2 regions of the Nocardioides asiaticus genome follow, and region 2 is predicted to be linked to the other one. Evidence: predicted binding sites of a transcription regulator. Region 2 holds the regulator's gene; the other holds the start of a gene.
The links. Region 2 encodes LexA, which represses DNA repair genes until DNA is damaged. Its sites were predicted from a motif close to TCGAACANNTGTTCGA; they were not measured.
Positions count from the first base shown of each region.

Region 1: a site for LexA is predicted at 1,713-1,728, ahead of recA (recombinase RecA). Genes of this name have one in related genera too.

Region 1 covers NZ_JBDZDM010000003.1:329,894-334,339, reverse strand. The annotation lists gene ABLE53_RS12150 (regulatory protein RecX) at 1-512, opposite strand, end outside; gene recA (recombinase RecA) at 502-1,554, opposite strand; gene ABLE53_RS12140 (DUF3046 domain-containing protein) at 1,794-1,988, opposite strand; gene ABLE53_RS12135 (class I SAM-dependent methyltransferase) at 2,133-2,942, shown strand; gene ABLE53_RS12130 (methyltransferase domain-containing protein) at 2,939-4,090, opposite strand; gene ABLE53_RS12125 (ABC transporter permease) at 4,087-4,446, opposite strand, start outside.
Region 2 covers NZ_JBDZDM010000001.1:1,166,636-1,171,081, reverse strand. The annotation lists gene ABLE53_RS05685 (alkaline phosphatase D family protein) at 1-1,423, opposite strand, end outside; gene lexA (transcriptional repressor LexA) at 1,533-2,294, opposite strand; gene ABLE53_RS05675 (LysM peptidoglycan-binding domain-containing protein) at 2,555-2,914, shown strand; gene ABLE53_RS05670 (hypothetical protein) at 3,238-3,861, shown strand; gene ABLE53_RS05665 (hypothetical protein) at 4,205-4,446, opposite strand, start outside.

The DNA of each region.
Region 1 (4,446 bases), on a different contig from region 2:
GCTGCCCGCTCGTCGTCGGGGTCGACCTCGTCGAGCGCCTCGCGGGCGATCTCGTCGTCGACGCCCTTGCGTCGCAGCTCCTGGGCCAACGCGCGCCGGGCCAGGCCCTTGCCGGGCTGCCGACTGGCGATCCAGCTGCGGGCGAAGGCGGCGTCGTCGACGAGTCCGACCTCCTCGAACCGGTCGAGCAGCCGGGTGGCGATCTCGTCGGGGACGTTGCGCTTGGCCAGCTTCTCGGCCAGCACCTTGCGGCTGCGGGCCTGGCCGGTCAGCTGGTCGAGCAGGATCTTGCGGGCGACGGCCTCGTGGTCGGGCTCAGGGTCCTCGCTGGTGGGACGCTCGGGCCCGTCGGGCCCGTCGGGCGCGGTGGACGCGCGGCGGGTCCACGCGTCCACTCCGTCCGAGACGTCTCCGAGCCAGTCGGGTGGCGAGAGATCCGGCGGATCGACGAGATCCGCCGGATCGGGCCTGTCGAGCGCCGTCCCGAGCTCGTCGAGGGGATCAGAAGTCATCGACACCGATCGGGTCGGCCGGAGCGCCGTCGACCGGCTGGTCGACGGTGGGACCGACGCCGAGCTTCTCGAGGATCTTCTTCTCCAGCTCGTTGGCGAGGTCGGGGTTGTCCCGCAGGAAGTTGCGGGCGTTCTCCTTGCCCTGGCCGAGCTGGTCGCCCTCGTAGGTGAACCAGGCACCGGCCTTGCGGATCAGCCCCGCCTCGACGCCGACATCGATGAGGCCGCCCTCACGGCTGATGCCCTGGCCGTACATGATGTCGAACTCGGCCTGCTTGAACGGTGGGGCCACCTTGTTCTTCACGACCTTGACGCGGGTGCGGTTGCCGACCATGTCGGAGCCGTCCTTGAGCGTCTCGATGCGCCGCACGTCGAGGCGGACCGAGGCGTAGAACTTCAGCGCCCGGCCACCGGTGGTGGTCTCCGGCGAACCGAACATGACGCCGATCTTCTCGCGCAGCTGGTTGATGAAGATCGCGGTCGTGCCGGCGCTGTTGAGCGCGCCGGTCATCTTCCGCAGCGCCTGGCTCATCAGCCGGGCCTGGAGGCCGACGTGGCTGTCGCCCATCTCACCCTCGATCTCGGCGCGCGGCACGAGGGCCGCGACGGAGTCGATGACGATGAGGTCGAGGGCACCGGAGCGGATCAGCATGTCGGCGATCTCGAGCGCCTGCTCGCCCGAGTCGGGCTGGCTGACCAGGAGAGCGTCGGTGTCGACGCCGAGCGCCTTGGCGTAGTCCGGGTCGAGGGCGTGCTCGGCGTCGATGAAGGCCACGATCCCGCCGGCCCGCTGGGCGCTGGCCACGGCGTGCAGCGCGACCGTCGTCTTACCGGAGGACTCGGGGCCGTAGATCTCCACGACCCGGCCCCGTGGCAGGCCGCCCAGGCCGAGCGCCACATCGAGGGCGATCGACCCGGTGGGGATCACCTCGAGGGGGGCGCGGGAGTCGTCGCCCAGTCGCATGACCGAGCCCTTGCCGAACTGCCGCTCGATGTTGGCGAGCGCGGCGTCGAGCGCCTTCTCGCGGTCACCACCAGCCATGATGTTCCTTCCCTGCGGAGTCTGCTTGCCCCGCTTCTGCGTCGCTTGTCCTCGTGTTCTCGTCATCAAGGCTGGACGCTAGACGGGGCCACCGACAGTCCTCGCCGAGTGCCTGTGGATCACGTCGACCAGCGCGCCACCTGTGGACACAATCTAGCCCGAACAGATGTTCGATGCACCCCATTGTCGCGGGCGTGTCGCGGATCCGCCGGAGTCGTTCCCCCGGCGGATAGGACGGGTCAGCGCTCGCGCGGGGGCAGCCCGAGCACGCGCCAGACCGCCGCCCAGACCTCCTTCGGAGGAACACCGGCCGCGAGCGCCTCCGACGCCGTACGCCCACCGAGCTCGGCGATGACGAACTGGTCCGCCCAGACGCGGTAGTAGCCCGCGCCCAGGGCGTCCTCCATCCGCGACCAGAACTCGGTGTGTCTCACCCGTCCTGGGTATCACACGACCCGTGACGCGGCCCCCACCTGGGCGAGGTGCCCGGAGGTAAACCGGCGTAGCGTCCTTCGACTACCCCGGGGCGTACGCCGTCCGGCGCCGCGTCGCCGGGGCCATCGCTGGGGAGGGCGACCATGACCACCTATCCGTTCGCCGACCGGTCCAACGAGCACCGGCGTCTCATCGCGCAGGGCAGCCTCTTCGACCCGCTCACCGACAGGCTCTTCGCACAAGCCGGGCTGGCTCCGGGCATGCAGGTGCTGGACCTCGGCAGCGGCGCAGGCAACGTCACGCGGCTCGCCGCCGACCGGGTGGGCCGAGACGGCCGGGTGATGGGAATCGACGCCGACCCGGCCGCGGTCGAGCTCGCCACGGCCGCTACCGAGCAGCCCAACGTCGAGTACCGCGTCGGCGACGTCTCGACGCTCGACGGGCTCGACGGCGAGGTCGACGCGGTGGTCGGCCGGCTCGTGCTGATGTATCTCCCCGACCCCGCCGACGCGCTGCGCCGTGCCGCCCGGCGGATCCGCCCGGGTGGGCTGATCTGCCTCCACGAGGGCGACCTCGAGTACCTGCCGGCCGGCGGTCCGCCCACGCCGCTGTGGACCCAGGTGCACCACTGGTTCGTCGAGGCACTACAGAAGGCCGGCGTCGCCACCCGGCTCGGCCCCGACCTCTTCACCACGTTCCGTGCCGCGGGGCTCCCGGCGCCGCACCTGGTGGTCGAGCAGTACGCCGAGGGCGGCCCCGGCGCACCCGCCTGGGCGTGGGCCAACGTCTACTCCTCCGCCCTTCCGCTCATGGAGCGGTTCGGCCTCGCCACCCGCGCCCAGCTCGACCCGGAGACGCTCGCCGACCGGCTCCTCGCCGAGACGCTCTCCGTCCACGGCTGCGTCCTGGGCCCGCCCATGACCGGTGCGTGGTGCCGGCTGCCGCTGGCCTAGGCGCGACGGGCCAGGACGTCGAGCCACACCTCGCCGCGCAGTCCGTCGGCGTGGCCCACCTCGACGACCTTCCAGCCCGCCTGCCCGAGGGCGGCCCGGAGAGGCTCCTCACGCCAGTACACGAACAGCCGCGGAGCCGCCACCCGCCCATGGGTGGACCAGGCCTCGCCGTCGCCCTCCTTGAGCGAGACGTGCAGCACTCCCCCGCGACGCGTCACCTCGGCGAGGCGGCGCAGGACGGCCGGGAGGTCCTCGCGGGCGACGTGGAGCAGGCACGCGCTGGCCCAGACCGCGTCGTAGGGCCGGTCCGGCTCCGCAGGGTCGCGCAGGTCGTCGACGAGCGGGTCGAGGACGTCAGCCTCGTGGCCGCTGCCGCGGAGGAGCTCGGCGAACGCCGGCGTGATGTCGGTACGCCGCACCCGCGCTCTCCCGGCCTCGAGCGCGAGCGCGTCGCGGCCGCCGCCGCTGCCGATCTCGAGGACGTGGCAGCCGGGACCGACCAGGGCGAGGAAGCGGTCCATGACCGAGCGGAGCGACTCCCCGATCTCGGTGGTGCCGGCGGCGTAGTCGGCCGCTGCCCCGTCGTAGGCCGCCACCGTCGCGGCCCTCCCGGCCGAGCGGACGTCCCAGAGATGGTGGACGGCGTCATGGAGGTGGTAGCGCCCGATGCTCTCCACCGTGAACTCGCTGCCGTCGGAGCGCAGCCCGCGCCGCCCCCACGCTCCCGGCGGCACCGACTCGTAGACGTCGGCCGCCTCGTCGGCGGCGTCGAGGAGCTCGGCGGCGACGGTCTCCGGATCCTGGAGGCGGTAGCGCTCGGCGACCGCCGTGGCGTCCTGGTCCCAGTTGGCGAACGTCGGAGTGTCCTCGGCGAGCATCAGCCGGACCCGCTCGGCGAAGAGCCGGTGGGCGTCGCGGACGTGGGCGGCGTACTCGAGGGTCGACCAGACTCCCGCCCGTGGGCGGTCCCGCACGTGGGGCGCAGCCAGGTGCGCCTCCCAGTCGGTCGCGTTGTCGCGGATCGCCGGCGCGAGCCGGTCCATCGTCACCTCGCCGGCGACGTAGCCGCACTCCGGGCAGGGTCGGTCCAGCACCCAGGTCCAGTCCTTGGTGTCCGGCTCGATCCGCTCCGAGGAGTCGTCGCTCACGTGAGCAGCAGCCTGTCCAGCCGGCGGCGTACGACGGCGAGGCCGACCAGCCCCATGACGACGAGGTAGACGACGGAGACCGCCGAGCCCCACGAGAGCGCGCCGGTGGTCAGCTCGCGGCAGAGCACGACCCCGCGGTAGAGCGGCGTGCACTCGACGATCCAGCGCAGCCACTCGGGGAAGGCCGTGATCGGGAAGAAGGTCGCCGAGAAGAGGAACATCGGCATGATCGCGAGCGTGATGTATTCGAAGTCCTGCCAGGACCGCATCCAGGTCGTCAGCGCCATCCCGATCGCGCCGAAGGCGAGCCCGATGAGCAGCGCGGCCGGTACGACGAGCAGCGCCCACCAGGAGCC
Region 2 (4,446 bases):
TGAGGTTGCTCGAGGTGACCGAGGTGCCGACGAACTCGACCCCGGCGGTGCCGCCCAGCGGATAGATCGCGGAGTCGTAGGGCAGGTCGCACGCCCACCCCGAGTGGATGTCGCCGGTGATGAAGACGACGTCCTCGATCCTGTGGGTGCGGATGTGGTCGAAGAGCTCGGTCCGGTCGGCGGTGTAGCCGTCCCACTGGTCGACGTTGTAGGCGACCCCGTTGTCGGGGAGCAGGCCGGTGACGTCGTTGACCGGACCGATCACGTCCTTCGGCAGCGCGGCGAACGTGACCGGAGCGATCATGACCGGGTTGCCGACCACCTTCCAGGTCGTGGGCGCGTTCCTGAGGCCGGACTTGAGCCAGCTCAGCTGGTCGGTGCCGGTGATCGTGCGGTCCGGGTCGTCGACGGCGGCCAGCCCGTCGGTCGTCTGGTCGACCTGCTTGGAGCGGTAGGAGCGCAGGTCGAGCATGCTCAGCTCGAGCACCGTGCCGAACCTGAAGCGCCGGTAGATCCGGTCGTTCAGGTGGCTCTGGTCGAGGGCGGCGGTCCCGTCGAGGCGCACCGGCATCCATTCGTCGTACGCCTTGTGGGCGTGGGTCTTGCGCGCCTTCCAGTCGTACTCGCCCGGGCTGTTGTTCTCCGCCCCGTTGCGCCACTGGTCGTTGGCGACCTCGTGGTCGTCCCAGGTGACGATCCACGGGAAGCGGGCGTGGAGATCGGCGAGGTCGGGGTCGCGCTTGTACTGCGCGTGCCGGATCCGGTAGTCGGCCAGGGTGTGGACCTCGTGGGCCGGCTGGTGCTTGCGGATGTCGATGTCGTCGGGCCCGTAGCCGTACTCGCCCGGGCCGTACTCGTAGAAGTAGTCGCCGAGGTGGACGATCGCGTGCAGGTCGGTGCGCTTCGCGAGGTGGCGGTACGCCGAGAACCAGCCGGCCTGCAGGTTGGCGCAGGACACGACGCCGAACCGGATCCGGCCGGGGGTCGCCGTCGGTGCGGGCGCGGTGCGGGTGCGGCCGACCCGGCTGTGCTGGCCGGCGTACGAGAAGCGGTAGTTGTACGCCGTCGCGGGCCTCAGCCCGGTGACGTCGAGCTTGACCGTGTGGTCGCGCCACGGGCCGGTCGTGAACGTGCCGTGCTTCACGACGGTCTTGAAGGTCGGCGAGGTGGAGACCTGCCAGCCGACCTTGACGTGCGGGCCCCTGCCCGAGCCCGGCCTGCTGGCGGCGGTCGGCGTCACCCGGGTCCAGATGACGACGGCGTGGGGGAGCGGGTCGCCAGAGGCGACGCCGTGCTGGAAGTGTCGGAGCGCGGCTGCGGCGTCGGCGTACGGCGCCGGGAGGACGGCCGCCCCGACGCCCGCCAGGCCCGCGCCGAGGCCGCCGGCGAGCAGGCGGCGGCGGTCGAGGGGAGTGTGGGTCACGCTCGGAGAACGACGCAGCCGCCGGCGCGTGACGCGCCGGCGGCTGTTGTTCACCCATCGTTGGTCGAGCCCGGACACGAAGTGGCCGGTGTCGAGACCAAGAGAGTCGTCAGAGGCTCCGCAGGACCGCGGTGACCTTGCCGAGGATGGTGGCGTGCGTGCCGTCGATCGGGTCGTAGGCCGGGTTGTGCGGCAGCAGCCAGACCTTGCCGTCCTTGCGCTGAAGGGTCTTGACCGTCGCCTCGCCGTCGATCATCGCGGCGACGATCTCGCCGTTCTCCGCCGTCGGCTGCTGGCGCACGACCACGAAGTCGCCGTCGCAGATCGCCGCGTCGACCATGGAGTCGCCGGAGACGTGCAGGAGGTAGAGCGTGCCGTCGCCGACGAGCTGCTTCGGCAGCGGGAAGACGTCCTCGACCCGCTCCTCGGCGAGGATCGGGCCGCCGGCGGCGATCCGGCCGACGACCGGGACGAGGGTCGCCTCCGGGTTGGCGTCGCCGATGCCGGTCTCGTCGTAGGCCGTCTCCTCGGCCGCCGAGATCGACTTGCGGGCCGCGAGGACCTCGGGCAGGAACACCTCGAGTGCCCGCGGCCGGTGCGGGTCGCGCTTGATGAAGCCCTTCTGCTCGAGCACCTTCAGCTGGTGGGCGACGCTGCTGGTGCTCGTCAGGCCCACCGCCGAGCCGATCTCGCGCATGCTCGGCGGGTAGCCCCGCTTCTCGATGCAGTCGCGCAGGTGAGCCAGGATGCGCTGCTGGCGCGGGGTCAGCCCGGTGGCGTCGGGCGGGCCGTCGGGAAGCTCGCTCACGGCGGTCGTGGACCGCTTGGCGGAGGTGGACGCCGGGGTCGGCTCCTTGGTCGGCTTGGTCATGTGCCCACGGTAGACCGGGCCGTTGCCGACTTCAAACATCTGTTCGAAGCGTGTCGCGATCTGTGGACAACGGGCGGTTCGAACATTTTTTCGGCCCGGGCCCTTGATCTCGTTCGAACAGGTGATCTACTCTCGATCACGTGTTCGATCGAATGCGTGATCGAACGGACGCGATCCGGCGCTCGTCCCGAACTGTCGGTGGCCGTCTGTAGACATCTCGTCGAGCGCACCAGCCACCCCACTTCCCCAGGAGACCGGCGATGACCACGACCACCCTCGACCAGTTCATGGCCCCGGCCCGGCCCGTGGATCGGGCGCCGCGGCGCGGCTCGAGCGTGCGGCTGACCCGCCGCGGCCGCGTGGTGGTGTTCCTCGTCGCCCTCGGTCTGCTGCTCGCGGCGGGGTTCCTCGGCGCCGGCCTCTCCGGCGCCGCCCAGGAGAAGGGCAACGCTGTCCCGACCCACACCGTCGTCGTCGAGCCCGGCGACACGCTCTGGGATCTCGCCTCCGACGCCGCCGACGGCGGCAGCGTCCGCGACATGGAGCAGCAGATCAAGGACCTCAACGGGCTCGACTCCGGCATGCTCGCCGCCGGCCAGTCGCTGCGCATCCCGAACTGACCACACCGCCGGGCTGCCTCCGTCGCCGCTCGGCCACAGACGGCCGTCAGCTGATTCGACCCCGGCTGGCGGCACCTACAGGGGAAGAGAAAGAGGGGCGGGGCGGGAGGACCAGCGTCCGACCGCCCCGCCCCGGCTTTGCAGACGTCATACGTCCCGCGGCGCGCAGTGTCCCCGTCCGTATGACGTTGTTCCTACGTCATACGGGCGGCCACCGCACCGCGAGCCATGCGTCGTCCACACCAGGGGCTCGCGTCGCTGCCCTCCACAGACCGGGTCGACGCAGGCGCGGGCGGTCGGTGGAGTCTTCGATCGTCGTACGCATGACCAAGCCACTCAGCACGCAGAAGCAGGTCGAGCTCGAGCTCGGGATGCTCAAGGAGCGACAGTCGTACGTCGTGTCGCGGCCCCAGCTCTATGCCGCCGGTGTGACTCGCGGCGAGATTCGGCATCACGTGCGGATGGGTCGCTGGCAGCTCATCGGCGACCAGAGCGTGTGCCTCCACAACGGTCCGATCTCCTGGGAGGGCCATTGCTGGGCGGCTGTGTTCCAGGGCGGGCCGCGGGCCTGCCTCGATGGGGCGGCTGCGCTGATCGCCAGCGGCCTGGAGCGGTACGACGAGGAGCGGATCCGTGTCTCGGTGCCGCGCGGCACACGGATCCGGCGTACGCCGCTCTACGACATCCGGCAGACACGCCGCTGGTCGGCCGACGACGTCGTGGAGATCGGGATACCTCGCACCAGACCCGCCATCGCGGCCGTGCGGGCAGCGCTGTGGGCACGGAGCGATCGGCAGGCGGCGTACGTCGTGAGCATCGCCGTCCAACAGGGACTCACCCGGCCCGAGGACATCGGCCGCGAGCTCCTGCGGGTCCGACGCGACAAGCGCCGCTTGTTCCTCCACGTCGTCGTCGGCGACCTGCTCGGTGGTGCTCGGGCCGCGTGACCGGCGAGGGCGCCGGGTCGCGGGACGTCATACGCGCCGCGCGGGCGCAGGTCCCCATCCGTATGACGCTGCATGCCGCGGAAGAGAGAGAGGGGCGGGCCGCCAGCTGGGCGGCCCGCCCCTCGCGCACGGTGTCTGCTCCCACCGTGCCCGGTCGCCGCACGGGCGGCTGGACAGGCCCACCGCCCACAGGAGTTCGGCATCCTGCGGACGGAGCGTGCGACGACGGATCCGGCTACAGCGCGTGGATGCAGCCCCCACCTGCACCGTGCTGAGGAGACAAGCCTGACGCCCGCGGGTCGGCGCGGCTATACGCGAATGCGCGTACGCCCAACGGCCCAGGTCAGTCGGCCCGGTGCCGGTGCGACCCGCTCGGAGAAGGGGCGTCCGTGGGGCGTCCGGCGCCGTCGGAGCCGGTGGACGAGCGACCGTCGGAGCGGCCGGTCTCGGTGTGGATCCGGCCGAGGTGCAGCCCGCCGGTGCCGGTGTGGTGGCCGGCGTAGTGGGCGTCCTGGCCGCTCGGCGCCTCGCCGGCCCGCGGCCGCGGCGGCGTGGGCGAGGCGGAGGTGATGCCGAGCGCTCGTC